Regions from separate parts of the Paraburkholderia sp. CNPSo 3076 genome, predicted to be linked through region 1. Evidence: riboswitches for the same ligand, from Rfam matches in the RefSeq annotation. Region 1 holds a riboswitch; each other region holds the start of a gene.
What was found. Region 1 has a riboswitch for cobalamin ahead of cobG (precorrin-3B synthase). Riboswitches for the same ligand answer to the same signal wherever they lie in the genome.
Positions count from the first base shown of each region.

Region 2: it holds a riboswitch for cobalamin, as region 1 does, so the genes downstream of both, M3A49_RS24810 (porin) here and cobG (precorrin-3B synthase) in region 1, are expected to answer to the same signal.
Region 3: it holds a riboswitch for cobalamin, as region 1 does, so the genes downstream of both, M3A49_RS13100 (CbtB domain-containing protein) here and cobG (precorrin-3B synthase) in region 1, are expected to answer to the same signal.

Region 1 is NZ_JAPMAL010000010.1:94,545-105,033, reverse strand. Features, by position in the region: gene M3A49_RS13605 (vWA domain-containing protein) at 1-271, shown strand, start outside; gene M3A49_RS13600 (flagellar brake protein) at 279-1,235, opposite strand; gene M3A49_RS13595 (sensor domain-containing diguanylate cyclase) at 1,471-3,021, shown strand; gene cobJ (precorrin-3B C(17)-methyltransferase) at 3,029-4,738, opposite strand; gene M3A49_RS13585 (precorrin-2 C(20)-methyltransferase) at 4,726-5,457, opposite strand; gene M3A49_RS13580 (precorrin-8X methylmutase) at 5,458-6,084, opposite strand; gene cobG (precorrin-3B synthase) at 6,077-7,462, opposite strand; cobalamin riboswitch at 7,558-7,751, opposite strand; gene cbiE (precorrin-6y C5,15-methyltransferase (decarboxylating) subunit CbiE) at 7,834-9,060, shown strand; gene M3A49_RS13565 (cobalt-precorrin-6A reductase) at 9,057-9,782, shown strand; gene cobM (precorrin-4 C(11)-methyltransferase) at 9,797-10,489, shown strand, end outside.
Region 2 is NZ_JAPMAL010000022.1:1,997-12,485, forward strand. Features, by position in the region: gene M3A49_RS24780 (CHAD domain-containing protein) at 1-894, shown strand, start outside; gene M3A49_RS24785 (hypothetical protein) at 911-1,303, opposite strand; gene M3A49_RS24790 (YncE family protein) at 1,468-2,943, opposite strand; gene M3A49_RS24795 (DUF305 domain-containing protein) at 2,976-3,371, opposite strand; gene M3A49_RS24800 (MFS transporter) at 3,690-5,273, shown strand; gene M3A49_RS24805 (acid phosphatase) at 5,433-7,394, shown strand; gene M3A49_RS24810 (porin) at 7,455-8,549, opposite strand; cobalamin riboswitch at 8,797-8,948, opposite strand; cobalamin riboswitch at 9,022-9,204, shown strand; gene M3A49_RS24815 (TonB-dependent receptor domain-containing protein) at 9,307-10,489, shown strand, end outside.
Region 3 is NZ_JAPMAL010000009.1:228,421-238,909, reverse strand. Features, by position in the region: gene M3A49_RS13120 (lysylphosphatidylglycerol synthase domain-containing protein) at 1-432, shown strand, start outside; gene M3A49_RS13115 (hypothetical protein) at 511-1,092, shown strand; gene M3A49_RS13110 (patatin-like phospholipase family protein) at 1,136-2,173, shown strand; gene M3A49_RS13105 (histidine phosphatase family protein) at 2,250-2,870, opposite strand; cobalamin riboswitch at 2,928-3,073, shown strand; gene M3A49_RS13100 (CbtB domain-containing protein) at 3,113-3,331, shown strand; gene M3A49_RS13095 (CbtA family protein) at 3,345-4,097, shown strand; gene M3A49_RS13090 (ABC transporter permease) at 4,415-5,104, shown strand; gene M3A49_RS13085 (ABC transporter permease) at 5,118-5,831, shown strand; gene M3A49_RS13080 (ABC transporter ATP-binding protein) at 5,852-6,643, shown strand; gene M3A49_RS13075 (GlxA family transcriptional regulator) at 6,804-7,775, shown strand; gene M3A49_RS13070 (aspartate aminotransferase family protein) at 7,958-9,175, shown strand; gene aruF (arginine/ornithine succinyltransferase subunit alpha) at 9,218-10,297, shown strand; gene astA (arginine N-succinyltransferase) at 10,294-10,489, shown strand, end outside.

The DNA of each region.
Region 1 (10,489 bases):
GATCGGCGGGGGCGGCGGCACGCCGCTCGAAGCGGGCATCGGCCGCGCCGCGCAAGTACTCGAAACCGCTGCGCGCCGCGATCCGGCGCGCGCGCGCCATCTCTGGCTGTTCAGCGACGGCCGCACGACGCAGTGGCCCGCGCGGCCACGCCACGCCGACCACGTCACGGTGATCGATTGCGAACTTGGCGCGCTGCGCTTTGGGTGCTGCGAGGCACTCGCCCATGCATGGGCCGGTGAGTGCCTGAACGCGGAGGGGTTGCTCGCCTGAACGCTCGTTAGCGCGTGCCGCCGGTCCAGTACAGCACGTCGTCCTGACGATCGAATACGTAGACTTTCATCGCCATCTGCTCGGCGGGCGTGAGGCGGTCGAGTTCGAGGCCAAGCGTCGCGTGCGTGGGGGCGCCCGTTTCCGCCTGCACGTTGCGGATGATCGCGGTGGTTTCGATCGCCGTTGCGTTGTCGCCCGAGCGCAGCTGGAATGCCACGCGCAGCCGCTCGCCAACCTTGCCGAGCGCCCACGCGGCGCTCACCGAAAGCCCGAGCGCGCTGATCCCGCGCGCGAGCGCCACGCCGTCATAACCCGCGCCTTCCTCGCCGATGCCGTAGCGCACGGGAAATTGCGCGCGCACGCGAATCGAGCGCCGTTCGCGCAGGCGACGGATGTTGGCGGCCTTCGAAAGCACGAGGTAGTCCAGCGGCGAGTGGCTGAGCGCATGCACGGTGCATACGAAGCGATAGACGGCCTGGCTCGCAATCGCGACGATCTCCACGTTTTCGCCCGGCGTGACGGCGATGGGGCGGCCATCGATATAGGGCGTCGTCACGAAAAGCGCCTCGTTGGGGGCGAAGCCGATCAGGCGGCATGGGTGCATCGGCGCGCCGCTCGCGCCCATCTGCGGACGCAGGCCCATCAGCGCGCCGATGTTCAGGTGCATGTCGCGCGCGGTGGTGGCGGTATCGCCGGCATTGGCCGCGTTCGCGGCCGTCGCGCTCTCCGGTGCAACCTCGCGCCTTTCGATGTCGCCGCGACGCGGCGCGAAATGCTGGAACAGAAAGTCGCGTTCCGCCTCGCCCATCAGCACCGAGCCGGCATCGAGCAGCAGTGCACCGTCGCGATCGACGACAGGCCAGGCGAGCGGCTCGCCTACCGGCAGGGCTTCCGGCGTGAGCGGGGCGGCTTGCGTTGCGGCGTCGGTGGCTTCGGCTTGATCTTCGGTGGTCAGGTTGGTCATCGGCGCAGGGCTAGGCGGTGAGCGGTTCGCGTCGCGAATGCACTTCGCGGGTTCATCTGGTTTACGGCGTTGCGGCAGGGAAATTGAGTGCGTGCCGCGATTCGAAGGCGGTTTCGCGAGCCGCAGTATGATGGCCCCTGAATGCAATCTGTAATCGGCCGGCACGCGGTGCAAGCGGTATCAACCAAACGCGCGGAGCAAGAGGAAACGCCTCATGAAGCTCTGGACACGATGTTTGCGAATCCTCCGCCAATGGAACCGGGCGCTCATGCAGTGGGTGGGGGGCCATCCGTTCATTGTCGGCACGATGGGCTCGCTGGTCGGCGCGACCATCGTGGCCATCGTACTGGTGGGGCTGATGCAGCAGCGCACCCAGGCCATCGCCAGCACACAGCACAATTCGGCCGCGCTCGTTGCACTGATGTCGAACGACCTCGAGGCGAATTTCGGCATCTACGACCTCCTGCTGCTCGATGCCGCCGACAGCGCGCGCGACCCGCGCACGGCAGGCCTTCCGGCCGACATCCGCCGCAAGCTGCTGTTCGGCCGCGTGGCCACCGGCGCGTATCTCGACGACGCGTTCTACGCTGACGCGGGTGGCCGTATCGTCGAATCGCGGGACGGCCGCGCGTATCCCGGCGTCAATCTCGCGGACCGGGACTACTTCACGGCGCAGCACGAGCGCTCGGTCGGCATGTATATTTCGGACCCGATTCGCTCGCGCTCGCGCGAAGGCCAATATTCGATTGCGCTCTCACGCCGCGTGAGCGAGTACGACGGCTCGTTTGGCGGCGTCGTGCTGCTCACGCTGCGGCTCGCGTATTTTCAGCAACTGTTCGACCGCGTCGACGTCGACGCGAAGGGCAGCGCGTTCATCCTGCTGAGCGACGGGACCATGCTCGCGCACCGCCCCTATTCGGACTACGAAGTGGGTGCGCAAATCGGCGAGCTGGATTACGTCCAGCCGATGCTGAAAACCAGTGCCGGTTCGTTCATCGCCGCGGGCGAGGGGGACGAGGTCGAGCGCATCTACACGTTCAAGCGCGTTCCGCACACGTCGCTCATCGCGGTGGTCGCGCCTTCCGTGGACGGCGCGCTCGACGCTTGGCACCACCGCCTGCGGATCTACGCGCCGATGGCGTTGATCTTCGGCGCGTTGATCGCGGCTTCGTCGTGGCTGCTCGCACTGTCGATGCGCACGCGGCTCGCTACGCAAAAAGAATTCGAACGCCTCGCGGTCACCGACGCGCTCACGAGCCTCTACAATCGCCGCGCACTCGACTTGCGCATCGAAACCGAATGGCAGCACGCGAGACGCGCGGGCGAACCGCTCTCCGTGCTCTTCATCGACATCGACAAGTTCAAGCTCTTCAACGACTTCTACGGACACGCCGAGGGCGATAAAGTGCTCGCCGCCGTGGCCCGTGCGATACGCGAGGCCTGCCGCCGCGCAACGGACATGGTGGCGCGCTATGGCGGCGAGGAGTTCGCCGCGGTCCTGCCGGCCACGCCGGCCGACGGCGCCGTGAAAATCGCGGAAGCGGTGCGCCAGCAGGTGGCGGCGCTGGGAATCGCGCACGAGCACAGTGAATACGGCACGCTGACCGTGAGCATTGGCTGCGCCACTTGCGTGCCGCGCGAGCGCGGCGGCGCCCAGGCGCTGCTGCGCGCCGCCGACGCGGAGCTTTACGCGGCGAAACAGGCGGGGCGCAATCAGGTGAAAGCGCGCGAGTTCGAGGGTGCGCCACCCGACCCGCGCGACTCGCTACCCACGTTGAAGGCGTAAGTTTCTTTTAGGTATCCTCGCGATACCAGCGGGGCGTGTAAATCCACTCGCTGCCGTCGCTGCGAGCGAACCCGCGCGTGGCCGACGACCCGACGATCACCATGGTGCGCATATCGACGTCCGCCGAACGCAGTTCGCCCAGGGTCATGGCGCGCAGCGTCTCGCCGGGGCGGCCCACGTCGCGGCCCAGCACCACGCGCGTGTGCGGCGCGCGCACGCTGCGCAAGATTTCCAGCGCGCGCTCGAGCTGCCAGGGCCGCGCGCGCGAGATCGGGTTGTAGAACGCCATCACGAGATCGGCCTGCGCCGCGTGCAGCAGGCGCTTTTCGATCACTGTCCACGGCTTCAGGTTGTCGGAAAGCGACAGCATGCAGAAGTCGTGGCCGAGCGGCGCGCCGACTTGCGCCGCCGTGGCGAGCGCCGCGGAAACACCTGGCACGATCGCCAGTTCGACGGCATGCCAGCGTGCGTCATCCGAGCCTTCGAGCGCTTCGAGCACGGCGGCCGCCATGGCGAACACACCGGGGTCGCCCGACGAGACCACGGCCACGCGCCGGCCCTCACTCGCCATCTCGAACGCGTGGCGGGCGCGCTGCAATTCTTCGCGGTTGTCGGTGGCGTGGCGCTGCTGGTCCGCGCGAAACGGGCCCGCCATCTCCACATAGGTGGCATAGCCGACGATATCGGTGGCGCTGTCGAGCGCGGCGCGCGCGGCGGGCGTGAGCAAGTCGGCGCGGCCGGGGCCGAGGCCCAGCACCGTGAGCTTGCCGCGCGCGCGGCCCAGCGCAAGCGGGTCGAGCGGCGCGGCCGCGCAGGCGAGGGCGACGCCGTTGTCGTTCGGCGCATAGCGTTCGACGTTTGCCGCAAAGTCGAGGGCGGCGAGCGTGGCTTGCGCGGTGTTCTCCGCGCTATCGACGAAGCGCAGCGGTACGCCGAGTTCCGTTGCCGCCTGCGCGAGCGACGCATCGCGCATGTGCGCAGCAGGGGCGACGAGCGCCGCGAGCGCGAGCGGCGCGAGGCCATGTGCAACGAGTGCGCGGCGCACGCAAGCGGCAAGCGCTTCGCGTGGCGCACCCACGGCCGCGACGATGCTGCGAGGATGAATCACGAGGTCGTCGGGACTGCCGTCCCAGCTGTGCGCGCTCACGCGTATCGCATGGCGCGCCGCGGCGTCGCGCGGCAGATCGACGTTTTCCAGCCACGGTGCCTGGCCGTCCACGCGTGTCGTTGCGCCCGCCAGCAGATCGGAGACGAAGCGCTTGCCTTGCGCGAGGCTCGCAAGCGCATAACCCGCGGGCGGATTGAGCAGGCAGGTGCCGAAGCGCAATTCGCCGCTCGTGGTGATGGCGGGGGCAACTGCGAGCGCCGTGCCAATTTCGCGTGCCATGACGTTCACGCCGGTGAGTCCACCGAGCAACGGCACGACGGCGCTGCCGTCCTCGGCGAGCGCGAGCACCGGCGGCTCCGCGCCCTTGTTGGCAAGGAGCGCCGCGAGGCAGCGAATCACGATGCCCGCCGCGCACAGCGCGACGATGGGCAGGCCACGCGTATAGCATTCGCGCAAATGCGCGCCAAGCTCGCTGAACGCGACATCGCCTGCCACGCGGCCCTGGAGCGCATGGACCTGCGCGCCTGGGTAAAGCGCCTGCACGCGCCGCGCCGTGGCGAGTGCGCCGGGACCGAGAATGACGATGGCGGGCGGCGTCACGACTGCCATTTCACCCCCGGCACGACGAGCAGCGAGAAGTAGGGCGAAGCCATCGGATCGACGTCGTCGAGCGCGACGATACGCTGGTTCGCCATCGTTGCGCGCTCGACATATAGCGCGCGATGCGCGAGGCCCAGCTCGCCCAGCACGCGGCGCACCTTGTCGAAGTTGCGGCCCAGTTTCATGATCACGGCGGCGTCAGCGTCGGCCAGGCGCCGGCGCAATTCGTCTTCGGGCAGCACCCCGGAGAGGACGGCGAGGCTCTGGTTGCGGTAGACGAGCGGCACGCCGAGCACCGCCGCGCCGCCCAGCATCGAGCACACGCCCGGCACGACTTCGGCCTCGTAGCGCGCGGCGAGCCGATCGTGCAGATACATGTACGAGCCGTAGAAGAACGGATCGCCTTCGCAGATCACGGCCACGTCGCGTCCGGCGTCGAGATGGCGCGAAAGCGTTTGCGCCGCGCCGTCGTAGAAGTCGGCGATGATCGCTTCATACGAGAGCGGCGGTTCGAGCGCTTCGGTCGTGACGGGGTACACGAGCGGCAGGCGTTCCTGCTCCGCTTCGAGATGGCCCTCGACAATGCCGAACGCATTGCCTTTCTTGCCCTTCGCGACGAAATACGCGACTACGGGCGCGGCCTTGAGCAGGCGCAGCGCCTTGAGCGTGAGCAGTTCGGGGTCGCCGGGGCCGACGCCAATGCCGTGCAGACGTCCTTTGCGGATCATTTATTCGGTCTCCGAAGCGAGTGCGTTGACGGCGGCGGCGGCCATCGCGCTGCCGCCGCGGCGGCCGTGCACGACGACGAAGGGCACGCCATGACTTTCGGCTGTGAGCTGCGCCTTGGACTCGGCCGCGCCGACGAAGCCCACGGGAAAGCCGAGGATCAGCGCGGGGCGCGGTGCGCCGGCGGCGATCATGTCGAGCAGATAAAAGAGCGCGGTAGGCGCATTGCCGATCGCAACGACGCTGCCTGCAAGGTGCGGCCGCCACAGTTCGAGCGCGGCTGCCGAGCGCGTGTTGCCGATCTCGCGCGCGAGATCCGGTACGGCGGGATCGTCGAGCGTGCAGATCACGGCGTTGTTCGCGGGCAGGCGCGCGCGCGTCACGCCATTGGCGACCATTTTCGCGTCACAGAGAATCGGCGCGCCGCCCGCGAGCGCGTTGCGGCCCGCCGTGCCCGCGCCTGCGGAAAACGCGAGGTCGGCGGCCACGTCGACCATGCCGCAGGCGTGAATCACGCGCACGGCGAGTTTTTCGAGGTCGACGGGAATGCGCGAGAGGTCGGCTTCGGCGCGGATCGTCGCGAACGACTTGCGATAGATCGCCTGGCCGTCGCGGATGTAATCAGACATCTTGGGTACTCCGGGGCTGCTGCGCGAGTGCCAGCGCAGCGGCTTCGATCGTCAGGTTGCGCGCGACGAGCTGGCCGAAGCCGCTTTGCGTATCGTCGCGCTGGTACAGGTCATAGTGGTCCGGTGCGCTGGCGAGCAACGTGAACGGCGCGCAATGCGCGGCCGCGCAGGAGCGCTCGCAGCCGCTCAGGTGGGCTTCGGCGCCGGGCGGCAGCAGGGCGGCGAGGCGCTGTGCGTCGGCTTTCGTGTCCGCGTGGCTTTTTGCGCATCCCGTCGAGCCCGTGCACGCGATCAGGCGTGCAAGCGGGTTGGCGCGCGAGACGATGAGGCCGAGCGCGTGCAGGCGTTCGAGCGCGGCGGGCATGGCGTGCGCGGGCACGTTGGGCAGCAGCACGCCTTGCCATGGCGTCACGCGCAGCGTCGCATCGCCTGAGTCTTCAGCGAGTGCGGCTAGCGCGCGCAGCGTTTGCGCGTCGATACGGCCGAGCGCGGGCTGCGCGCCCACATAGCCGCTGCCGTCGCTGCGCAGCGCGTGTGCGCCGAGGCGCAAGTCGGCGGGACTCGCCGCGCGGCGCCATGCGTGCAGGGCGGCGTCGTCACGCATCAGCGCGCATTCGCCATGCTGTTGCGCGCGCTGCAGCAGCGCGTCGAGCGAGTGAGCGGACAGCACGTCGCGCATGCGTGTTGCGTCCACTCCGGCGAGATCGAGGAACGCATGCAGCAGCGCGCGCATCGATGCGCAAACGTCTTCGGCGGCGAGCGTGCCGACTGGCCGCGCCGTGGGGCAACCCGCGAAGCCCACCGCGAAGCGCACCGTCGCGCCATGCGGCAGCGCGGCGAGCCAGATGTCGTGCGGATGCTCGAGCATCGCCACACGTTCGCCGCCGTCCAGTTGCAGCGCGAACTTGGGCGAGAGCGCGGCGAAACGCGGCTCGCGCTGCATCATGTCGATGAGCGCGGCGGTGAGTGCCGTCGTGTCGCACAACGCATTCGGGTCGAGGCCCGCGAGCGGGCTCAGCATCACGTTGCGCAGTTCGTCGGCGGTGCACGCGCGCTCGACCGGGCTCGCGGCGTCGACGCCGGCGGGGCCGAGGCCCGCGTCGATCAGCGTGGCGCTCAACGCCGCGTCCTCGCCTGCACGCACGCCGCGAATCTGCACGTTCGCGCGATTGGTCAGTTCGAGCACGCCGCTCGCATGCGTCGACGCGGCGTCGGCGAGGGCGCGTGCCCGCGCGGCGCTCAGCACGCCGCCAGGCAGACGGATGCGGCACAGGCCGCCGTCGCGCGCCGCGACTATGCGCACGAGCCCCGGGCACGCCGAGGGGCGGAGCACGGCCAATGCAGCAGCGGGCGAGACGGGTTTCGTTTCGTGTTTCAAGGGAATACCGGGTAAGCATTGCGCGGCAGCAGCGCGCTGCCCGCGCGCCAGGCGGGAAACGGCAGCGATATCGGTACACCCCGCCCGATATGGGTTCGCGCGAACATTCGGCCGGCAGGTCTCCTGGCTCGCAGGTCGTCGACCGCGTCGGCCTTCCCGGTAATACCAGTGGCTCGGGTGGATGCGGTCTCGCTGCTCACAGTCGCGGGGGCGGCCACAGCTTGCTGTGTTCCCTTACTCCGGTCCCATGCAAAGTTGCCTTAACGGCGCCGGCGGACACGGTATTATGCCCGTTTTCACGCGTGCTTCGCCCCACGATCGGGCTGCGGGCCCGTGGCGGTCTAGAGAAACAGGCAACGGTGGGAGAGCGAATGCAGGGCACGCAGGCATGGCTGACGGTGGTGGGCATCGGCGACGATGGCTACGCGGGGCTCGGGCGCGACGCGCGGCGCGCGCTGTTCGACGCGGCCATCGTGACGGGCGGCGAGCGCCATCTCGCGATGCTGCCCTCGCGCGTGCGTGCGCGGCGCGAAGCGTGGCCGCAGCCGTTCAGCGTGGAGGCGCTGCTTGCGTACCGCGAGTCGAATCTGTCCGTATGCGTGCTTGCGAGCGGCGACCCCATGCTGTTCGGCGTGGGCGCGACGCTCGCGCGCCGCGTGGCGCCCGGTGAAATGCGCGTGCTGCCCGCGCCGTCGTCGCTCTCGCTCGCGGCGGCGCGCAGGGGGTGGGCGTTGCAGGATACGGCGATGGTCTCGCTCGTCGGCCGTCCGCTCGATGCGCTGCGCCGCCATCTCTACGCGCGCTCGCGCGTGCTCGCGTTGAGCGCGGATGGGCGCACGCCCGCGGCGCTTGCCGCGTTGCTCGCCGCAGCGGGCTTCGGCGCCACGCGTCTTGCCGTATTCGAGCATCTGGGCGGCCCGCTCGAGCGCCGCATTGAAGGCCGCGCCGATGCGTGGCACGTCGAAGAAGCCGCGGCACTCAATCTGGTCGCGTTCGAATGCGAAAGCGATAGTGTGCAGACGCCCGCGCGCGGCTGGACGCTCACGCCCGGCCTTCCCGACGACGCCTACCGCCACGATGGTCAGATCACGAAGCGCGACGTGCGCGCACTCACGCTCGCACGTCTCGCGCCGACGCCCGGCGCGCTGCTTTGGGACGTGGGCGCGGGCAGCGGCTCGATCGGCATCGAGTGGATGCGCTCGCACGCCGCTTGCCGCGCGATCGCGATCGAGGCGCACGCCGAGCGTCAACGTTTCATCGAGCACAATCGCGCGGCGTTGGGCGTACCGGGTTTGCAACTCGTCGCGGGCCGCGCGCCCGACGCGCTCGCAGGACTTGCCGCGCCCGACGCGGTCTTCATCGGCGGCGGCGTGACCGTACCCGGCGTGCTGGCCGCGTGCTGGGCGGCGCTAGCGAGCGGCGGGCGGCTCGTCGCGAACGCGGTGACATTGCAGAGCGAAGCGGCACTCGTGGCATGGCGCGCGCAGCACGGCGGCACGCTCACGCGCATCGGCATCGGCGAGGCGCAGCCGCTGGGCGGCTTCGATACCTGGCGTCAGGCCTTGCCTGTCACGCTTTACGAGGCCGTCAAGCCGTGACGGCGCGCATCCTGCTGCTCGGCGGCACCGGCGATGCGCTGGCGATCGCGCGCACGCTCGGCCCGCAGCACGTGTACTCGCTCGCGGGCCTTGGCCGCGTGCCCGCCGATCTCGCCTGCGCGGTGCGTGTGGGTGGCTTTGGCGGGGCAGAAGGACTCGCGCGCTTTCTCGTCGACGAAAACATCGCACTCGTTTTCGACGCCACGCATCCCTATGCCGCGCAGATCAGCGCCAACGCGGCGCGCGCGTGCGCTGCGGCACAGGTGCCGTACTGGGCGCTGCGGCGTGCGCCGTGGCAGCCGCAGCCCGGCGACGACTGGCGCATGGTGAGCGGCTGGGCCGGCGTAGTCGAAGCGATCGTGCCGTTCGCGCGCCCGCTCTTCACGCTCGGGCGCGAGCCGCTTGCGCATCTGAACGAAGTGCCGCCGCAGCAGCACTGGACGATCCGTTGCCTCGAAGCGCATCCCGGCCATGCCCGCGCTCGCGTCATCGACGCGCGCGGGCCGTTCACAGCCGTTGGCGAGCGCGCGCTCTTTACCGAAGCGCGCATCGACGTCGTGGTCAGCAAGAACAGCGGCGGCGGCGCGACCGAAGCGAAGCTCGCCGTCGCGCGCGAAATGGGCTTGCCTGTGGTGATGATGCAGCGGCCGCCGCTGCCCGCAGCGCAACGTGAATTCACGTCGGCGCAAGCGGCAATCGACGCGCTCGCGAACCCTATTTAGCGGAGTTTCCACGCATGACCGTTTTCTTTATCGGCGCGGGTCCGGGCGATCCTGAACTGATCACCGTGAAGGGCCAGCGCCTCGTGCGCAGCTGCCCCGTCATTCTCTACGCGGGCTCGCTCGTGCCGCCCGCCGTGCTGGAAGGCCACCGCGCGCACAAGGTGGTGGACACGGCGCCGCTCACGCTCGACGAGATCGTCGCGTTGCTCGAAAGCGCGCATGCCCAGGGCTTCGACGTGGCGCGCGTGCATTCGGGCGACCCGTCCCTCTTTGGCGCAATCGGCGAGCAGATCCGGCGGCTGCGTCTACTTGGTATTCCTTATGAAGTCGTGCCCGGCGTGACCGCGACCGCTGCGTGCGCGGCGGCGCTCGGCAGCGAACTCACGCTGCCCGGCATTTCGCAGACGCTCATCCTTACGCGCTACGCCACGAAAACGTCGATGCCCGAAGGCGAGCAGCTAGCCGACCTCGCGCGTCACAAAGCGACGCTCGCGATTCACCTGGGCGTGCGCCATATCGCGCGCATCGTCGAGGAATTGCGGCCGCACTATGGCGAGGATTGCCCGGTCGCGGTGATCTATCGCGTGAGCTGGCCCGACGAGGAACGCGTAACGGGCACGCTCGCGGATATCGCGCAGAAGGTGGTGGCTACGGATATCGAGCGTACGGCGCTGATTCTCGTGGGGCGCGTGCTCGCGGCGGAGGGA
Region 2 (10,489 bases), on a different contig from region 1:
TGGCCCTTGCCGCGGCCGCGCACTCGCTTCAGAATCGATCGGCGCCGCCCTGCTGCGTCACTCACCAGCAAGACCTCCATCGCCAGCACCTTCTCGTCATTGGCCATGCCAGTGGTCGTCGAGGTGGTGCAAAGAACGAAAACCCTGGCGACAGAAGTCGACCCCGAAGCGTTTCATCAGCTTCGGGTGGCCTTCAGAAAACTTCGTGCTTTGTACTGGGCGTACTCGCCCTGGCTCGGTGAGGAAGCCACCGCGCACGCCAGCGAAGAATTCAAGCGTCTGGCCGCCGTGGCGGGCGGAACGCGCGACTGGGACATCGCGGGCGATCTCCTCAAAACCGCACAGAAGTCAGACGCATCCATCGAACTGCTCGTGAGCGCCGCGCGTGAGAAGCGCGCGCAAGCGGTGGCGCATAGCCAGGCCATGATCAAGAGCGACGCCGTCGAGGCATTTCTGAACGACGCCGTGCTGCGTGCGCAAACCACGCTGCAGTCGTGTTGCAATGATCTTCCGATCCGCGCGTTTGCCAGGCGGCGAGTCCGTATGGCGCAGCGCACGCTTCGAAAGCGCAGCAGACGCGCCGCGCGAAGCGAGGACAGCCACGAGGAAAATCTCCATGACGTGCGCAAGGCCGGTAAAAAGCTGCGCTATCTACTCGAGTTTTTTCAACCCGTGATCAAAGGCGAGCACGAGCGCACCATCAAGGAACTGACGTCCGTGCAAAAGACGCTGGGGGAGTTCAACGACATTGCCGCGAGCGAGACATTGATCCGCAACACGTCATTCGACGAGGTGCCTGCCGACATCGTCGAGAAGTCATTGCAGTGGCTGGAAAGAAAGAAGTGCCAGCGAATCGACGTGGCCTCGCGAAGGGTGAGAGCCATCTCCGACTGAATCGGCGCCGCCGCCATCACTGGCAGGTCACGACGCTAACGGGCAGGTTCTCACTCGCCGCGCCGAGCCGCTCGCGCGACGCGGTGGTGATGGAACCGCCAGGCGGTATGCATTCCGATTGCCCCATTCCCCCGCCTTCCGCTTGCGGCGCGCCGTTGTTGAATGACTGCCACGTGATGATGACCGATGCGCCGCAGTTGTTGATCAGGTCGGTGTAGTCGAGTCCCAGTCTGGCGTTCTTCCCGCGATATTCCCGGTCGATGCAGTCTGTCGAAAGCTCGCTCGGCTCGAAGCGGGGTGAGGCTGCGGGCGCTGCACGATCGCCGGCAGCGCTGGCCATGCCGTACGCCAGAAGGAGCAGGAGAAGGACAGTAAGCTGGCTGATAGCCAGATTGCGGGAGGCTCTCATTTCCTCACCTCGCTTTCGGGTGTCGATCACCGTCAGTTAGCTTCCCACAAAAGCTGGCGTCAAGCGTCAGGCGCTGCCTTACGTGGGCAAACAGACAGTCTCGCCCACGCGCCCCTGGCCTTTTACTAAGGAATTCGAAATGACCAGGACGATGCCCGGGACACTCACAAGGCTTGCACCTGCACTGCGGGTCCGGGCGCGCCGCCCACGTTCGGAGCGATCACGAGATATCTTCGGTGATCGCCCACGCCCGGCGTGCCAGGCATGACGACCTGTCGAATCTGGCCCAGCGTGTCGACGATCGCCGAGCCGGCCGGATTGGCCTTGAAGCTCGCGAGGACGTCGATGCGGCCACTGCCGTCGGCATGGTCCGAAAGTCCGAGGAAATACGGCTGGCCCGCCTGCAATCCCGTCACCGCAGCCTGCAGCACCTGCAGCAATCCCTGATCGAACAACGCCACCGAAGTGGGCGCAGCGCCATGGTCGGCCGCGGCGCCGCCCACCGGAACCAGCATGACGTGCGTGGCCTCCCCCGCCGCGCCGAGCGGCTGCGTGTTGGCCGTGCCGTCGCCATCCGGCACGGCGTCGGGCACATACGCCACGGCTTGCGGCGCCTGGCCGACCGGCACCGTGGCGATGACCTTGTTGGTCAGCGTGTCGATTGCCGTCAGCGCATCGCCGTTTTCGAGGCCCACATAGACACGTGTGCCGTCGCCGGACGGCCAGATGCCGTGCGGCAGGCTGCCAACCGCAATGGTCGCTGCCTGCGAAAAGTCGTCGGTGCGGAACACCTTGATCTGGTTCAGGCCTCCGACCGTCACGTATGCAAACATGCCGTGCGCGTTCTGCACGATGTTCACATGATTGGTGATCGGCCCCGTATCGAGCGTTTTCAGCAGCGCAAACGGTGGGCGGGCGTCGAACACCTGCGTCTTGCCCACATCCTTCAGCGTGAACCAGACCTGCCGGCCATCCGGCGTCGCCGCAATGTTCGGGCAGAACGGGCTCGCCTGCGCGACGCGGGCCACGACCTTGTGATCGGCTACCGAAACGACGTCGGTTTCCGGGTTGAAGGACGAACAGATATACCCGTACTTTCCATCGGGCGAGAAGATCTGCATGCCCGGCCCGGCTGGCACGACAATGCGCGTCTTCTCTTCGAAGGTCTTGCCGTCGAGCACGTCGACGTAATTCTCGCCGCGCACGGTCACCCACACTTCGGTGCCGTCGGGCGTGAAGAAAGCCTCGTGCGGAGAGCGGCCCACATAGGTCACGTGCTTGACCGCATTAGTTTGCGTATCGATGAAGGTCACCGAGTTCGAGCCGATGGAGACAATGGCCAGCGTGCGGTGATCGGGCGAAAAGCCCATACCGTGCACGAGCAACTGACCGTGATAGAGCGGGCTGAAGTTGGCCGGGGTCGGCTCTCCGAGGCGGATGACACCGACCAGACGATTGGCTGCGGGATCGACGATCGATACGGTGTTCGAAAACTGATCAGACGAATAAACGCGGTCCCGATGGCTCACCGGAATATCGGCCGCCGCTAGCGAGCCGGGAACCTGCCCCGCCTCGGCGAGCGTTGCGGCGGCAAGCGCAGCGGCGGTCAGGGCCGCGCCAAGCATGGCGTTGTATTTCATGACGTTGTCTCCTGCGTCTTGATGCGAGTGGGTCAGTGGGACATCGGCGTCGGCGCCGTGTTCGGGTCATGCACCGCGAGGCGCATGGCAACGATCTCCTGCTGTTGCTCGACCACGATCTCCTGAGCGATCCTGCGTAACTGTTCGTTGTGTCCATGCCGCAGTTCCGCCATGGCCATGTCGACGGCACCCTGATGATGGGGAATCATTGTTGCGACGAAATCGCGGTCGACGTCGCCCGTGGGCCTGGCCGCCATTCCGGTCATCATCTTCGTCATGGCCGCGTCGTTTTCAGAGAGAAACGAGGCTTCCTCACTGTCGCGAGACGCTCCCGCGTCACTCGACGACGCGGCGCATAGACCGGCCAGGGAAAGCACGGCCGCACCGCTCACCGTTGCCCGCAAAACGAGTCGAACTGCAGCGTTCATCACGTCCCCTCCGTATTGGTCGAATCCCGGTCGATGTGAAGGCAAACAGCGGACTCGCCGATTTACTCCCTGCAGAGCGAAATTGAATTGCAGATCGACGAGCCGCGAAACGTTGGCAAACGCTTCCGGACTCACCTGGCCTCGCGCGGGCCCGGTGGAATAAGTTCGTCGATGGCGTGTTCGTTCCGTGACATTCGCATCAGCGGGCGTACCATCATTGCACAGCGCATGAAGGTCGCACGCGCGGGCCCGACCGATTGATCTTTTGCTGGGCGCCGCATAGCAGATTAGCCGCGTCGCAGCGGTGAGGAGCGCTACATGGCCACGAGCATTGGGCTTCACGATCAGGCGCGGCAGCTGTTGCCGTTTCGCGAGTCGGTATTGGCGATGCTCGGCGTCGCGTCGGTTTCGATGCTGATCGCGCTCGACCAGACCATCGTTGGCACCGCACTGCCGCGCATCGTCGCGGAGCTCAAGGGGTTCGAGCTCTATGCGTGGGTCGCGACGTCCTACATGCTTGCCTCGGTCATCACGATTCCGATCTTCGGGCGTCTGGGCGATCTGTTCGGCCGCAAGCCCTTCATGCTGGCAGCGATCCTGGTCTTCACCCTCGCCTCGGTGCTCTGCGGGATCGCGACCAACATGCTGTTTCTCGTGCTCGCGCGCGGCCTGCAGGGCATCGGCGGCGGCATCATGATGGGGACGGTGTTCGCCACCGTCGCCGACCTGTTCCCCGATCCGCGGCTACGCCTGCGTTGGCTGGTGTTCGTCTCCTCTGCGTTTGGCCTTGCAAACGTGGTCGGGCCAACGCTTGGGGGCATGCTGACCCAGCACGGCAGTTGGCGCCTCGTGTTCTTCGTCAACGTGCCGGTGGGTGTGGTGGCGCTCTTCTTCGTGCACGCTTTCCTGCCGCATCTGCACCATGCCCGCGAAGGCGCGCGACTGCGTCTCGACTGGCTCGGCGCTTGCGTCGTCGCCGTCACGTTCGGCGCGCTGCAACTCGCCATCGAGCTCTTGCCGAGGCAAGGCTGGACGACTTCGACGATCGTGCTCGCGGTGATCGTGCTGGTCTGTTCATTGACGCTTTTCTTCTGGGAAAAGCGCATGGGCTATCCGATCATCCCCGTGGACATGCTGCTCGACCGCAAGCTCGGTCCGCTCTTTGCGATGTCGGTGCTCGGCGGGTTTGCGTTGTTCTCGCTAGTTTTCTATGTGCCGCTGCTGTTCCAGGGCGGCTATGCGATGTCGCCGCGCGCCTCGGGCATGCTGATCACGCCGCTCCTGCTCGGCACGACGGTCGGCAGTTTCGTGAACAATCGCGTGGTCACGCGTATCCGGCGCGCCAACGCGATTCTCTACGTCGGCTTTGCGTTGTCCGCTTTCGCGAGCCTCGCGGTGGTCGTGCTGCGAGGCAATGAGCCGCATCTCGTGTGGATGGCGTGCATGGGCGCGAGCGGCCTGGGGCTGGGCCTCGTGGGCACGAGCCTCACGGTCTGCTCGCAGCAGATCGTCTCGCGCGACCATCTCGGCGCCGCCACGGCGATGCTGCAATCGCTGCGCACATTCGGCGGCATGCTGGGCACGGCGATGACGGGCGCGCTGCTCGGGCATATTTACACGATGGGCGTGAATCGCTCGCTCGACTCGTATCAGGCGACGCAATGGTTCAAGTCGTTTGCGAGTCCCGAACTGCTCGTGGACCGCGCCGACCAGGCCGCGCTGATCAGCCGCCTCGTGAGCGCCGGCCATGCCGGGGACGCGATGATGAATTCGGCGCGCAGCGCACTCGTGGATTCGATCCACATGGGCCTCATCGTCGCTGCCGTGGCCGCGCTAGCCGGCCTCTGTCTCGCGTGGTTCGTGCCGCCCGTACGGGTCGGCTATCTCGAGGCGCGGCAGTAAATGAACGGCGAATCATATTTCACCCGCACTTCAATTCCGTTACCGTTTAACATCAGCGTAATAAATTAGTAATTAGGGAGTAATCGAGGGTAAGCATAATTCGCCGCCGTCAGTCAGGAATAACCACACCGCATCCACCACGACGACGGAGCCCTCAGCATGCCCGCATCACGCCACCGAACTGCGCTGCCGCTCTACCTGGCAGTGCTTATCAGCGTTGCCGCGCTGACCGCCTGCGGAGGCGGCAATAGCGATCCCGCCACCACTGCCGCCATTCCCGCGCCGCCCACCGACCCCGGCTTCGTGGACAACGCGCCGATTCCCGACGTACCTGCTTTCGTCGACAATATCGCGACCAACCAGCGCGGCGACGCGCGTTACGCCACGCTCGCGACCAATGCGGGCGTGCGCGTGGTGGCGCGCTTCCTCGATCTCTGGCAGCCGCTCACGCTGCTCGTGGACGCGGGCGTTTCCGCGCCTGCCAACGGCACGTTCCCCGCGGTCGTGCCTTCGACGTGGACGGGCGTCCCCACCGACGGCACGCCCAACGGCGCGATCCTCAACAGCACGGTGCTGAACGCGAACATCCAGTACGTCGTGACCGCGACGACCCAGCGCAGCGCGGCGCAGGCCGACGCGGCCTACTACGACGACCGGCGCGGCAAGGGCTACAGCGTGACCGACGGCATGGGGCCGCTCACCGCCGCCTGGCGCTCGGCCGCCCAGCAAACCACGAGCATCACGTCGATTCCCGCGGACGCGACCACGACGCTCTACAACGACTCGGGCAACAACACGGGCGTAGGCAGCACGAGCAACGCGACCTTCGGCAAGGTGGTCGACTTGCTCAACACGATGGGCAACAACGCTTCCACCGAGCCCGCCAAGCGCTTCTACAAATACGCGCGACCGTTCCGCTGGAGCACGAGCGTCGTGGTCGATCCCACGCTCGTGCCGGCCATCAGCACGACGCCTTCGACGGATGGCGGCTTCATCAGCGGCCACGAAGCCGAAGCCATGCGCGACGCGATGACGATGGCGTATCTCGTGCCCGAGCGTTACCAGGAAATGGCGAGCCGCGGCCTCGAACTCGGCGAAAACCGTATTCTCGCGGGCATGCATTCGCCGCTCGATGTAATTGGCGGCCGCATGTTCGCGCTGGCCGTCACCGCCGCGAATCTCTACGACCCCGCCAACGCCACGCTCAAGAGCGCGGCCTACGCGCAGGCGCACAGCGCGCTCGAACAGGCCACCGGCACGAGCGCCACGACCTTCCCCGCCTTCGCGCATTCGGCCACGACCGCGACCGACCGCTTCGCCGTCTATGCGACCAACAAGTCGGAATTCGCGCGCCGCATGACGTTCGGTTTCAGCCAGATTGAATCGACCGAGGCGCCGCCCGTCGTGCCCAAGGGTGCCGAGGTGCTACTCGAAACGCGCTTCCCATACCTGAGCGCCGGCCAGCGCCGCGTCGTGCTGAAGACGACCGAAGTCGCCTCGGGCTATCCGGTCATGGACGACGCCGAAGGCTGGGGCCGTCTGAACATGTTTAGTGCCGCAGATGGTTATGGCACGTTCAACGGCAACGTGATCGTGGCGATGGACGCAACCCAGGGCGGGTTCAATGCCGCCGACAGCTGGCGCAACGACATCGCCGGCTCGGGCAAGCTCACGCTGCAGGGCAGCGGCACGCTCACGCTCGCGGGCAACAACAGTTACACGGGCGGCTCGCAGGTGAGCGGCGGCGTGCTCTGCGCAGCGTCGACCACGGCCTTCGGCAACGGCGACGTGTACGTCGGGTCCGGCGGCGGCGTGACCGTGGCGACGAGCGCGCCGTTGACGGTGACGGGCAAATACACGCAACTCGATGGCACGACGCTCGAACTCGACATCGACGGCAACGGCGGCGGACGCCTGCGCGTGGGCGGCCAGCTCACGGTGGCGGGCGGCACGCTGCATGTGAAGTTCGTGAACGGCTATACGCCGAGAGCGGGCGACTCGATCGACGTGATCGACGGCAGCGGCGCATCGGTGAAATTCGCGACGGTCACGGTGGATGGCTTCAAGGCCACCCCCGTTTATTCTTCGACCGGCGTTGCAGTGAAGCTTTCGGCTTCGTGATCTAGCCACGCGGTAAAACGGCCCCGAATCGCAAGGGTTCGGGGCCGCTTTGTGTGTGCGTCAGAAGCGATGCCGGATGCCCGCCGCCACGAGCACCTGGTTGCGGCCGCCCGACGGGTCGCAGGTGTTGATCATCGCGAACGCACCGGACGACGCGCGCTGATAGATCGCCTCGGTATACACGTCCGTGCGCTTCGACAGCTGATAGTCGGCCTGCAGCGCGCCTTGATGCCAATGCGCGGAGGTCGCGCCCGTATAGGCATACATGCCCGCCAGCGAGAACGCGGGCGTGACCTGCCAAAGCGCGTTCACTTCGTAGTTGCTGAAGGCGATCGAAGGCAGCGGCGCGCCGCCGTCGGCCTCGCTCACGCCGGTATGAATGGAACGTGACCAGGCCGCGCCGAGCGTCACGTCGCCGAGCACGTAGCTCATGCCCGCGCCGATGGTGTCTTCGCGCTGCACCGCGACCTCGGTCGGCACGAGGCCCGCGCCCGGCAGCACCGACGTATCGTACGCACCGACCGAAGAGGCGCCGCGTCCGTCGATGTGCATCCATGCCACGCCGGCGCTGAACGGGCCGCCCTCGTAATGCGCGCCGAAGCCGTAGGCGCGGTTCTGCGCGAAGCGGCCCGCCGCGTTTGAAAACGCGTACATCGCGCCGGCGCTGAAACCACCGTACGTGGCGCTCGCGAACTTCACGGCGTTCGAGGCGAGCCACGAATTGTTGGCGTTGTCGTTGTCGAACGGATGCGCGAATGCCGTCCCGCCCGCACCGCCCGTCAGAGTGAACGGGGCGAAGTAGTCGTGCATCGTGTCGTACTGGCGGCCCAGCGTGATCGTGCCAAATCGTTCGGATTGCAAACCGACGTAGAACGGATGGTCGTTGAAGGCTTCGCCAGACGTGACCGAGAAGCCGCGCTCGAGGCGAAAGATCGCGGCGTTGCCGCCGCCGAGATCCTCGCTGCCCTGCAGGCCCCAAAAACTGCCGTCGATAAGGCCCGAGCCTGCGCGATACTGGGTGTGGCCGCCAACGTCGCTGAAATAGTCGACGCTAGCGTCGATCTCACCGTACAACGTGACCTGCTGCGCCGAGGCGCCAGCGCCTGTGAATGCCAAAGCCGCGCCACCAAGGACGGCCAGAATGTGCGTGTTCATGAGTCTTCTTGTTTGTGCTTGTAAAGAATGCATGGACGAGCGCCGTCAGCCCTCGCTCGATGCGGCGAGGTGCTCCGACGTCGTCGTTAATCCGTCAATATCCAGCGTGCTTTTGAACAGCGAACGCATGGCGGTCCGTGAGCGGTCTATCGCCGCATCGGGGCCAGTGGTGGCGACCGGATTGGGCCGCCTTTCTAAGGTAGGAGGGTGTGCATTGACGGCTCCTTGGTTTACGCGCCCTGGAACGAGTCGTGAAATAAACGCAGCGAGGTCTGACTTCTGGCTCGATTGACAGCCAGTCACAGTGGCGCGACCGCGCCGGATTCCCACCGGCTTCCCTGCTGCATTTCGCTCGTGCAGCGCCTACGCGCGAAAAACAGCTGCAAGGATAGCGTAAGTTTCGGGAGTGGCCAAACCGGGTGTTTTCGCCACACGACATTCGTCAAAGGTTGACGAGGCTAATGCGCGGCCATTACCCTTGCGCGCTGATGGTTCCCGGCGACGGGATCAAAAGGGAACGCAGTGCAAGACTGCGGCTGCCCCCGCAACTGTAAGCGGCGAGTCCATGCCAGAGCGTGCCACTGGGAAACCGGGAAGGCCGGCAACGGATGTCGACCCGCGAGCCAGGAGACCTGCCATCAGCCGAGTCCAGCAGCCGCAGCGGGCGGGGATCCCCGATGCGCAAGCACCGCCCACGCGGCGATCGCCCGTTGCACGGACAGCCCGTATTTCAGGAGCTGTTTCCAGCCACCGCATCATGAAGTTTCGCCAATTCGTATTGACCTCCGCTGCGCTCGCCTGTGCGTGGCAATCCGCGCATGCCGACGCCGCTGCCGACGCCGCCGACGCATCGTCCACCCAGACGCAGCAGCAAGCCGGCGGCGACACCACGCTGCCCAATATCCTCGTCGTGGGCGACACGCAGCATCTGCCGCAATCGTTCGACCAGCGCTACGCGACCACCCAGGTGCTCACTCGCGAAGACCTCGACCGCGTCTCCCCCGTCGACCCCGGCATCGCGCAGGCGCTCGCCACGCTGCCGGGTGTCACCGTCTCGCAGACCGGCGGCCCGGGGTCGTACACGGGGGTGAGCATCCGCGGCTCGTCGGCTGACCAGGTGGCCGTGTTCATCGACGGTATACGCGTGGGCTCCGTCACCACGGGCACGGCCGAATGGGCCGATCTGGCGACCGCCTCGTTCGACCGCGTCGAGGTGATCTCGGGGCCCGCGGCCGCCTCGTTCGGCGCGGATGCCGTGGGCGGCGTCGTGCAGCTCTTCACGCGCCATGCGTCGAACCAGCCGAACCAGACCACCGTCTCGTTCGGCGGCGGCTCGAACAAGACCTTCGACACGCAGGTGCGCACCTCGGGCACGATCGGCTCGACAGGGCCGCTTTCCGCGTTGAGCGGCCTCACCTACTCGCTGGGCCTGCACGACTACAATACGGCGGGCATCGACGCGACGCAGCCTTGGGCTTACGGCCACGAAGACGGCCGCAACCCGTACCACGCGCAGAACCTGGACGCGCGCCTCGGCTACGCGCACGACAGGTGGTCGATCTCGACCTTCGCGCTCTACCACCGCTCCGATCTCTCGTACGACAACGCGGGAGGCAACGACCGCCAGCGCGACACCCAGCTCACGACCGGCATCGCGTTCCACCTCGACATCACACCGACCACGCAGTTCGACCAGTCCGTGGGCTACGGGACGGACCGTCAGTTCCTCTATTCGAACGACCCGACTATCCCGACCGACGAGATCGACTCGACGCGCTTTTCCACTACCACGTCGATGACGCATCAGGAAAGGGGCCACACGCTCTTCGGCATGCCGCTCGACGGCGAGACCAAGCTCGCCTACGACTACACGCGCGAGATGGCATTCCTGCCGGTGGATGTGCCGGGCGGCCTGCCCGCGCGCAACGATTCGGCCGTGT
Region 3 (10,489 bases), on a different contig from region 1:
TTCTGGCAGCTTGGCGGCTACATGCTCGGGGCGTTCGAGACGTGGTGGGCGCTTGCGCTGCTCGGCCATCCGGTGACGGTCGGCGACGCGCTCGCCATCGAGGCCATCACCCAGGCCGTGCGCCATGCCGCCTTCATGGTGCCCGCCGGCCTCGGCGTGCAGGAAGTCGCCGTGGTGCTGCTCGCGCAGCTCTTTGGCGTGAGCCAGGACGTGGCGTTCTCGCTCGCGCTCGTCAAGCGCATGCGCGAAGTGGTGTTCGGCGTGCTCGCGCTGCTTTCGTGGCAGGCCGCGGAAATCGTCCGCACGCGTCGCGCAGTGCGCCACGGTGTGCAGCCCGCCGCTCAGTCCGCCGATGCGCCGCCCGCCGTGGCGAGCGTGTCCGCAAGTGCGGGCCGCCCGAAGCAGGACTCACAGCACGACCCGGTCCATTGACGGTACATTGTGGGCATGTCGATGCGCGCCGGATCGGCGCACGTAGACGCAAGCCCATGTTGATGCGTTAGCAAGGACATGAAGCCCACGTTTTCACTCACGCGTTCGCTCGCGCTCGCGTGCGCCGCCACGGCGGCGTTCACGCTTTCCGGCTGCGACGATCGCCAGTTCGATGCCATGCTCGACACCATCCGGCAGGGATTCAAGGCGTTCTTCGATTCCGTGAAGCCCGACGCGCTGCTGCTCAAGGGCCTCACGCCCGGCGTTTCCACGCTCGAGCAGGTGCGCGAGCAAATGGGCAAGCCCGAGACCGAGCGCGTGTTCGACGACGGCTCGCGCCGCCTCGAATATCCGCGCGGCCCGCAGGGCCTCAAGACCTGGATGGTCGATATCGGTCCGAACGGGCGGCTCGTGGCCATCACTCAGGCGCTCACGGCGGATAATTTCGCGAAGATCCGTGTCGGCATGAGTGAGGACGAGGTCCGGCGTTTGCTCGGCAAACCCGGGCAGGTGGCCGGCTATCGGTTGAAGAAGGAGACGGTGTGGAGCTGGAAGTGGCTGGAAGGGGGCGTGACGCCCGAAGCGTATTTCAATGTGCATTTCGGACCGGACGGGCGGGTCACGACGACCTCGCGCTCGGACGTGATCCGCGGTCGCTGACTCGGTCGACGCAGTTGACCCATGACCACGCAAGGAGGCGCGCATGATGAACCGGCGACGGCCCAAGCGTGTGGGACTCGTGCTCGGCGGCGGCGCCGCGCGCGGCTGGGCGCATATCGGTGCGATTCGTGCGCTCGAGGAAGCGGGCATCAAGCCCGACGTGGTGTGCGGGACGTCGATTGGCGCGCTGGTCGGCGCCGTGTACGCGAACGGCGATCTCGACTGGCTCGAGGACTGGGTGGGCAAGCTCACCTGGCAGACCGTGGTGCGCCTGCTCGACTTGCGTTTTTCGGGCGGCCTGCTCGGCGGGCGCAAGGTGATCGACCTGTTTGCGCACCAGTTCAACGGCCGCTCGATCGATGACCTGCGGCTGCCGTTCACGGCGGTCGCCACCGAACTCGACACGGGGCGCGAGGTCTGGCTGCGCGAAGGCGGCGTGGTGGACGCCGTGCGCGCTTCGATCGCGATTCCCGGCATCTTTACGCCGATCTGGCATGACGGCGTGTGGCTCGTGGACGGCGGACTGAGCAACCCGGTGCCGGTGTCCGCCGCGCGCGCGATGCGCGCGGACACCGTGATCGCCATCGATCTCAATCACGACATTCTCAACGGCCGCGACCTGGGCGGCGCGATCGACACGATGCCGCGCGAGCTGCCCGTGGAGGCGAGCGACGCGGCGACGGCGGCATCGGCTGCCAAGGCGGACAGCGGCGCCGCCACTGGCGCTGAAAACAGCGACGCGGCGCCTGAACCGCTCCTGCGCCGCAACGGCAAGCGCTTCCCGCGCTGGCTGCAGCCTGCAGGCCCCGGCGCGGCTGGCGGGCCGGACGTGCGCGTGGCGCCGCCGCCTAGCACGCGTGTGCCTTCGGTATTGAGCTCGGTGGCCCAGAGCATCGACATCATGCAGGTGCGCATTACGCGCAGCCGCCTTGCAGGCGAGCCCGCCGACGTGCTGATCCAGCCGCGCCTGGGCGGTATGGGGATCTTCGACTTTCATCGCGCCTCGCCCGCCATCGAGGAAGGGCGCGCGGCCGTGCAGTACATGATGCCGGCCATCAAGGCGCAGCTAGGGCTGGACTAGGGCGCTTCTCGTGCGCTGCTGGCTACAGGTCCAGCATGCCGGCGACGGCGAATTTCGGTGCCTCCCGCTCCTCACCTCAATCCACCGCGGCGAGCCACACCCAGCCGTGCTGCATGCGGCGTAGCGCCGTCACGGAAAGCGGCGCGATTTCGATCGAGCGAAAACTTGATGACAGCGCGCCCAGCGCGTGAAGAATCGCCGCCCGGATCACGCTTGCGTGCGTGAAGGCGATCAGGTTGTGGCCCAAGTCGGGCGCCGCGTCGAGCCAGGCGCCGACGCGCGTGCGGACATCGTCGAACGATTCGCCGCCGCCTGGCGGCCGAAAGCCTGGATCACGCGTCCAGGCCGCAAGGGCTTCGGGCACTTCGCGCGCGAGATCCGTGAGGCGCTGGCCTTGCCACGCGCCGAAGGCGGTTTCGGCGAGCGCGTCAGCTGGCGTTGCCCCCGCGAAGCCTGCCGCGTGAGCGCTCGCGCGGGCGATCGCGACGGGACTCGTGAACGCGCGCGGCACCTCGGCGTTGCGATTGCCACCGGCCAGCCGCGCGTGCCAGCGTTCGCGCCAGGCGGCAAGCGCCTCAAGTGCGCGCGCATCGAGCGCTTCTTCGGCGTCATCGCCCGCTACAGGCGCTTGCGGGAATGTTCCCGAGCGCAGCGCGGCATTCGCCGCATGGCTCACCAGCCAGACTGTCGTCGGCATGCTTTTCCTTATGCTTCACTACTCTGTGGCTGACCTATCCAGGTGACATCCGGGCCGCGGCCAGCCGTCGCAGCGCGTAGAATACAGGCTCCACGACACGCGGAAGCCGGTGCAAGTCCGGCGCGGTCGCGCCACTGTAACTGGTTGCCGTCGATTGAATCGAAGCAACGGAAGTCAGACCTGCGCGTCGTGAACCACTCTTTCAACGACTAGCGGGGCGCGTAACCCCAGGAGAAGTCAGCATGTCCGAAACCTCATTCCCCTTGCAGCACGCACCGGCCGCGCCGGCGCCCATTCCGCTGCGAGAGATCCTGCCCTGGGCGATCTTCGGCGGCCTCATGCTGCTGCTGGCCTTGTACTTCGTGGGCGCCGAGCAGGGCGCCACGTCGATCTTCCCGGGCATGTACGTCCACGAATTCGTTCACGACGGCCGCCATCTGCTCGGCTTTCCCTGCCACTGACCGGGAGCCGGATATGGTTGGCAAGTTGCTGGTACGCGGCATGCTCGCAGGCATCGCCGCGGGGCTCCTCACGTTCGGCTTCGCGAAAATCGCAGGCGAGCCTCAGGTCGATCAGGCGATTTCCTTCGAAGAGAAAGCCGACGCCGCGAAGGGTGAGGCACCCGAGCCCGAGATCGTGAGCCGCAAGACCCAGGCGAGCATCGGTCTCTTCACGGGCGTGATGGTCTATGGCGCGTCGATCGGCGGCCTCTTTGCGCTCGTCTTCGCATATGCGAACGGTCGCGTGGGGCGTCTTTCGCCGCGTGCGCTCTCGGCCTGGCTCGCGCTCGCGGCGTTCGTCGCGATCTACCTGGTGCCGAACATCAAGTATCCGGCGAATCCGCCCTCGGTCGGCGACCCGGAGACAATCGGCTATCGAACCGGGCTCTTCTTCCTGATGATCGCGATCTCGATCGCCGTGTCGGTGTTCTCGCTCAAGGTGCGCGCCGCATTCGTGCCGCGCCTTGGCGTCTGGAACGCTTCGATCGTGGCGCTCGTGCTGTTCGTCGTCGTGATCGGCGCGATCCAGCTCGCGCTGCCGGCGATCAACGAGGTGCCCGCCGCCTTCCCGGCCGTGCTGCTGTGGAAGTTCCGGACGGTGTCGATCGGCATGCAGGTCATTCTCTGGATCACGATCGGCCTGCTGTTTGGCGCGCTCGCCGAAAAGCTGCCTGGCGCGAACGCCCGTGCGGGCGGCGCACGCGGCACGCAAACGCGCGCCGCTTAAGCTCCGCCGGGGTCGCAGCGCGCACGCCGCGCACCTATCGAAAAAGCGACCCCAAACTTGCGTAAATGCCCCGCGCGCCTCGCGTGCCGGGGCACTTTTTTCGCCTTTCAAAAGCATCGCGCCCGCGGCTGCGTGGGCCCAATCCGCACGCATCCGTGCGCCGCGCCGCAATGCTGCACTGCAATATACGCGCCGCGCGAGTTTGAGCAATCCATTTTGCACTGAGACGATCCGCGCCAGTTCATCGGTTTCGACGGCGCTCAGGTGCCGCGCGAGGCCGCCCGAAACGACAAAACGAATTTGTTCCGGAGACGCGCGTGATCCTTTACGGCTTTGGCCCGGTGCTGCTCGCCGGCACGATCCAGACCATCGAGCTTTCGCTGCTCTCGCTCGGCGTGGCTGTGCTGCTCGGCCTGGCCGGCGCGGCGGCCAAGCTCTCGTTCAACCGGCCGCTCGCGGCCGTGGCGACCGCCTACACGACACTGATCCGCTCGGTGCCCGACCTCGTGCTGATGCTGCTGCTCTTCTACAGCATCCAGATCGGCGTGAACGAGGCCACCGACGCGCTCGGCATGGCGCAGATCGACATCGATCCGTTCGTGGCCGGCGTCGTCACGCTCGGCTTCATTTACGGCGCGTACTTCACCGAAACCTTTCGCGGCGCGTTTCTCGCGGTGCCGCGCGGCCAGCTCGAAGCGGGCCATGCCTACGGCATGAGCGGCGCGCGCGTGTTCGCCCGCATCCTCTTTCCGCAGATGATGCGTTTTGCGCTGCCCGGCATCGGCAACAACTGGCAGGTGCTCGTCAAGGCGACGGCGCTCGTCTCGATCATCGGTCTCGCCGATGTCGTGAAGGCCGCCCAGGACGCGGGCCGCAGCACCTTCAACCTGTTTTTCTTCCTCGTGATTGCGGCGCTCATCTATCTCGCGATCACCACGCTCTCGAACTTCGCGCTCGTCTGGCTCGAACGCCGCTATTCGGTGGGCGTGCGTCACGCGCAACTCTGAGGAAAAGGCCGTCATGAACGAAATCATTCAGCAATTCGGCCGCGCGTTCCTCTACTGGGACGGCGAGCATGTCTCCGGCCTCGCGATGACGCTGTGGCTGCTTGTGATCTCTGTCGCCTTCGGCTTCGTGTGCGCGGTGCCGCTCGCCGTGGCGCGCGTGTCGAGCCGCCGCTGGCTCTCGCTGCCGGTGCGCTTCTACACCTACGTGTTTCGCGGCACGCCGCTCTACGTGCAGTTGCTGCTCATCTACACGGGCGTGTACAGTCTCGCGTTCATCCGTTCGGAGCCGCTGCTCGACGCGTTCTTCCGCAGCGGCCTGAACTGCGCGGTGCTCGCGTTCGCCCTCAACACCTGTGCGTACACGACGGAGATTTTCGCGGGTGCGATTCGCGCCACCTCGCATGGCGAAGTGGAAGCGGCGCGCGCCTACGGTATGAGCCCGTTCACGATGTACTGGCGCGTGGTCCTGCCTTCGGCGCTGCGCCGCGCACTGCCGCTGTACAGTAACGAGGTGATCCTGATGCTGCACGCGACCACGGTGGCCTTCACCGCCACGGTGCCCGATATCCTCAAGGTCGCGCGCGACGCCAACTCGGCGACCTACCGCTCGTTCGAGTCGTTCGGCCTCGCTGCGCTGATCTACTGTGCGGTATCGTTCGTGCTGGTGGCCGCGTTCCGCCGCGCCGAAAAACGCTGGCTCGGCCATCTCGCCGTGCGCACCCGCTGATTCATCGCAAACTGGAGACCATCTTGGCTCAGACGCAATCCTCAGATAGCAAGCTCGTCGCGCGCGACATCCATAAGCGCTACGGCGACAACGAGGTGCTCAAAGGCGTCTCGCTCGACGCGAAGAAGGGCGACGTGATCAGCATCATCGGCGCGAGCGGCTCGGGCAAGAGCACCTTCCTGCGCTGCATCAATTTCCTCGAGAGGCCGAACGCGGGCGAGATCGTCGTAGACGGCGAGGTCGTGCGCACGAAGGCGGGCCGCAACGGCGACCTGGACGTGGCCGATCACAAGCAATTGCAGCGCATCCGCACCAAGCTCGCGATGGTGTTCCAGCACTTCAATCTCTGGTCGCATATGAACGTGCTCGAGAACGTGATGGAAGCGCCCCTGCACGTGCTGGGCGTGCCGCGCAAGGAAGCCGAGGACCGCGCGCGGCAGTATCTGGAGAAAGTGGGTCTCGCGCCTCGCGTGGAGAAGCAGTATCCCTCGCATCTTTCGGGCGGCCAGCAGCAGCGCGTGGCGATCGCGCGCGCACTCGCCATGCATCCCGACGTGATGCTGTTCGACGAGCCCACCTCCGCGCTCGACCCCGAACTCGTGGGCGAAGTGCTCAAGGTGATGCAAAAGCTCGCCGAAGAGGGTCGCACGATGATCGTCGTCACCCACGAAATGGGCTTTGCGCGCAACGTCTCGAATCATGTGATGTTCCTGCACCAGGGGCGCACGGAGGAAGAGGGCGCGCCCGGCGATGTGCTCGGCGCGCCGAAGAGCGATCGTCTGCGCCAGTTCCTCTCGGGCAGCCTCAAGTAAGCGGCGCGGTTCGCATCGCGCTTTCGTTTTATTGCCTTCGATGGTTCGTCAAGCCGTTCCCCCTTCTGCTTCCGTTCCTGCCGCGCCCGGCGGCCAGGCGGCGCTCGCTCGCGCCGGTCGCACGACCCAGGTGGCGATCGTCGCGCTCCCGCCCGTTTCGATGTCGGGCGTGGGCCCGATTGTCGACGCGCTCAATCTCGCTAACGAGATCGACGGCCGCGCGCTGTACCGCTGGCAGATGTGCTCGTGGAACGGCCGCCCCGTGCCGCTCGCGGGCGGCGCGCAGTGGCCCGCCGACTGCGCGTTCGGCGACGCCGTTGCGGCCGACTGGCTCATCGTCGTCACCGAGCGCTACCAGCAGTTCGCCGACTACCGGCTCTTTCTCGCGAGCCTCGCGCGCGTGGGCCAGCGCACGCCGCTCGTCACGGGCATTCACCACGGCATCTGGTGGCTCGCGATGGCGGGGCAGTTGCAGGGCTATCGCGTGGCCGCGAACTGGGAGACGTTCCAGCAGTTCGCCGAGCAGTTCGAGCGCACCATCGTCACACAGCACATCTACGAAATCGACCGCGACCGCGCGACTTGCGCGGGCGGCCAGGCCACGCTCGACTTCATGCTCGCGATGATCGGCCGCGACCATGGCCCGGAACTCGCCGAGCGCATTGCCGACGCGCTCGGCGCAAGCACGCTGCGCAGCGGCGACGAGCGCCAGCGTATTCCGTTCGTGACCGCGCCCGGCGAGCGGCACCCGCGCCTGAACGACGCGCTCAAGCTGATGGAGGCGAATATCGAGGACCCGCTCACGACCGACGAGATCGCGAATCTCGTGGGCGTGTCGCGGCGGCAGCTCGAGCGGCTCTTTCGCCAGTACCTCGGCGCGATGCCGTCGAAGTACTACCTGGGCCTGCGCCTTGCCAAGGCGCGCTCGCAGTTGCAGCGCACCAGCAAGTCGGTGGTGCAGATCAGTCTCGCGTGCGGGTTTTCTTCAGCGGCGCATTTTTCGAATGCGTACCGCGAGCGCTTCGGCGTGACGCCGCGCGAGGATCGCCGCAACTGGATCGAGCGCCAGCACGGCGGGGCCGCCGCCGAGCCGCGCGCGGGCGCGCTCGTCGAGCCGCCGGAAGTTCAGTGAACCTGGCCGCGGCGCGGCAAGCGTCCGGACCTTGCAGGTTCCGTACGAAAAAACGCGTCGCGCCTGCGCAAGACGTTTGCGCCGAGCTTGCCTACACTGCACAAGCTACCTGAGCGAAAGGGCACGGCCCCAACGCACACCGACCCCGAATTCGACACGCACTGAGTAATAGAGGAATCGCCATGAACGACCAGACTGTGAGCCGCAAGACCTTCGACGAAGTGATGGTGCCGTGTTTCTCGCCCGCGCCGTTCGTGCCGGATCGCGGGGAAGGCTCGCGCGTGTGGGACACCGAGGGCCGCGATTACATCGACTTCGCGTGCGGCATCGCCGTGACCTCGCTCGGCCACGCGCACCCGGAGTTGCTGCGCGTGCTCGAGGAGCAGGGCAGCAAGCTTTGGCACATCGGCAACGGCTACACCAACGAGCCGGTGTTGCGTCTTGCGCGCCAGCTCGAAGCACTTACGTTCGCCGACCGCGCGTTCTTCGCGAACTCGGGCGCGGAGGCCAATGAGGCGGCGCTCAAGCTCGCGCGCCGCGTGGCGTTCGATCGGCACGGCGCCGACAAGTTCGAGATCATCTCGTTCACCCAGTCGTTCCACGGCCGCACGTTCTTCACCGTGAGCGTGGGCGGCCAGCCCAAGTATTCGGAAGGCTTCGGCCCCGTGCCGGGTGGCATCACGCACTTGGAGTACAACGATATCGAAGCGGCGAAGCGCGCCATCGGCGCGCAGACCTGCGCTGTGATCGTCGAGCCGGTGCAGGGCGAGGGCGGTGTGATTCCCGCCGATCCCGCGTTCCTGCGCGCGCTGCGCGAAGCGTGCGATGCGCACGGCGCGCTGCTGATTTTCGACGAGGTGCAAACGGGCGTGGGCCGCACGGGCCACTTCTACGCTTACGAAGATACGGGCGTCACGCCCGACATCCTCACGACGGCCAAGGCGCTCGGCAACGGCTTTCCGATCGGCGCGATGCTCACGACCGAAGCGATTGCGGCGCACTTCAAGGTGGGCGTGCATGGCACGACCTATGGCGGCAATCCGCTGGGCGCCGCGATTGCGGGCAAGGTGGTCGAGCTGGTGAGCGATCCGGCGCTGCTGGCGGGCGTGCGCGCGCGCGGCGAAGCGATTCGCGGCAAGCTCGCGAAGCTCAACGAGCGTTTCGACATGTTCAAGGAAGTGCGCGGCAAGGGGCTTCTGATCGGCGCCGAACTGAATGCGCGCTTTGCGGGCCGCGCCAAGGACTTCAACGGGGCGGCCGCGAATCGCGGCGTGATGATGCTGATTGCCGGGCCGGACGTGCTGCGCTTCGCGCCCTCGCTCATCATTCCCGAAGCGGACCTCGACGAAGGCTTTGCGCGCTTCGAGCACGCCTGCGCAGATGTGATCGGTGCACGCTAAATCGTAACCCAGCCGCAACCCAGCGCACACACAGGACCGACGATGCTATTCGTTCGCCCCGCCAGGCTTTCCGATCTCGACGCGATCGCCCACATGGCGCACACCGCGCAGCCGGTGCTGCATTCGCTGCCGCACGACCGCGCGGCGCTGGAAGCGCGCATCGCGCTTTCAGAAGATTCGTTTCGCGCGGACGTGGACTTCCCCGGTGAGGAGTTCTATCTGTTCGTGCTCGAAGATTCCGCCACGGGGCGGCTCGTCGGCACCTCGAGCATCGTGGCGGCGGCCGGCTACGCCGAGCCGTTCTACGCGTTTCGCAACGACGCGCTCATTCATGCGTCGCGCGAGCTGCACGTGAACCGCAAGATTCACGCGCTCACGATGTCGCACGAACTCACGGGCAAGAGCCGCCTCGCGGGCTTCTACATCGAGCCCTCGCTGCGCGGCGACGCGGCCGCGCATCTCATGTCGCGCGCACGCATGATGTACGTCGCGATGAACCGCCGGCGCTTCACGCCCGAAGTGTTCTCGCTGCTGCTCGGCGTGACCGACGACACGGGCGCCTCGCCCTTCTGGGAGGCCGTGGGGCGCAAGTTCTTCGGACGCGATTTCAAGGACATCGAACTGGCCTCGGGCGGACGCAGCCGCACCTTCATCGCCGAGGTCATGCCGGCTTATCCGCTCTATGTGCCGCTGCTGCCGGAGCCGGCGCAGCGCGTGCTCGGCGAGCCCGATCCGAGCGCCTTGCTCGCTTACGAGATCCATCTGGAAGAAGGCTTCGAGCCGGATCGTTACGTCGATATTTTCGACGCAGGCCCGGTGCTGACTGCGCAGGTGGACCGCACGGCCTCGGTCGCCGGCAACGAGACGCGCACGGTGCGCGAAGTGGCGCTCGCAACGAACCTGGAAGGCGCGGCGTATCTGGTCGCGAGCCAGCACGCGGGCGAGTTCCGCTGCGTGCTCGCGACGCTGCCCGAGAGCGAGAAGGGCGCGGGCATCATCGCGCCGCTCGACGCGAGCGCGCGCGCCGCGCTCGGCGTGCAGGACGGCGAGCCGGTGCGCTGTGCGCCGCTATATCGCGCCACCCCGCAAACAGAGGATGCCTATATGGGAGACGCACAATGATCGTGGTACGCGTCGTGCAAACGGGCGACGTGGACGCACTCGTCTCGCTCGCTCAGGAAACGGGCCCCGGCCTCACCACCTTCAAGCCCGATCGCGAGGCGCTCAAGGCGCGCATCGAGCGCGCGCGGCGCACGCTGGCGGGCGAGGCCGAGCTGCGCGAAGCCGGCTACTTCTTCGTGATGGAAGACACGG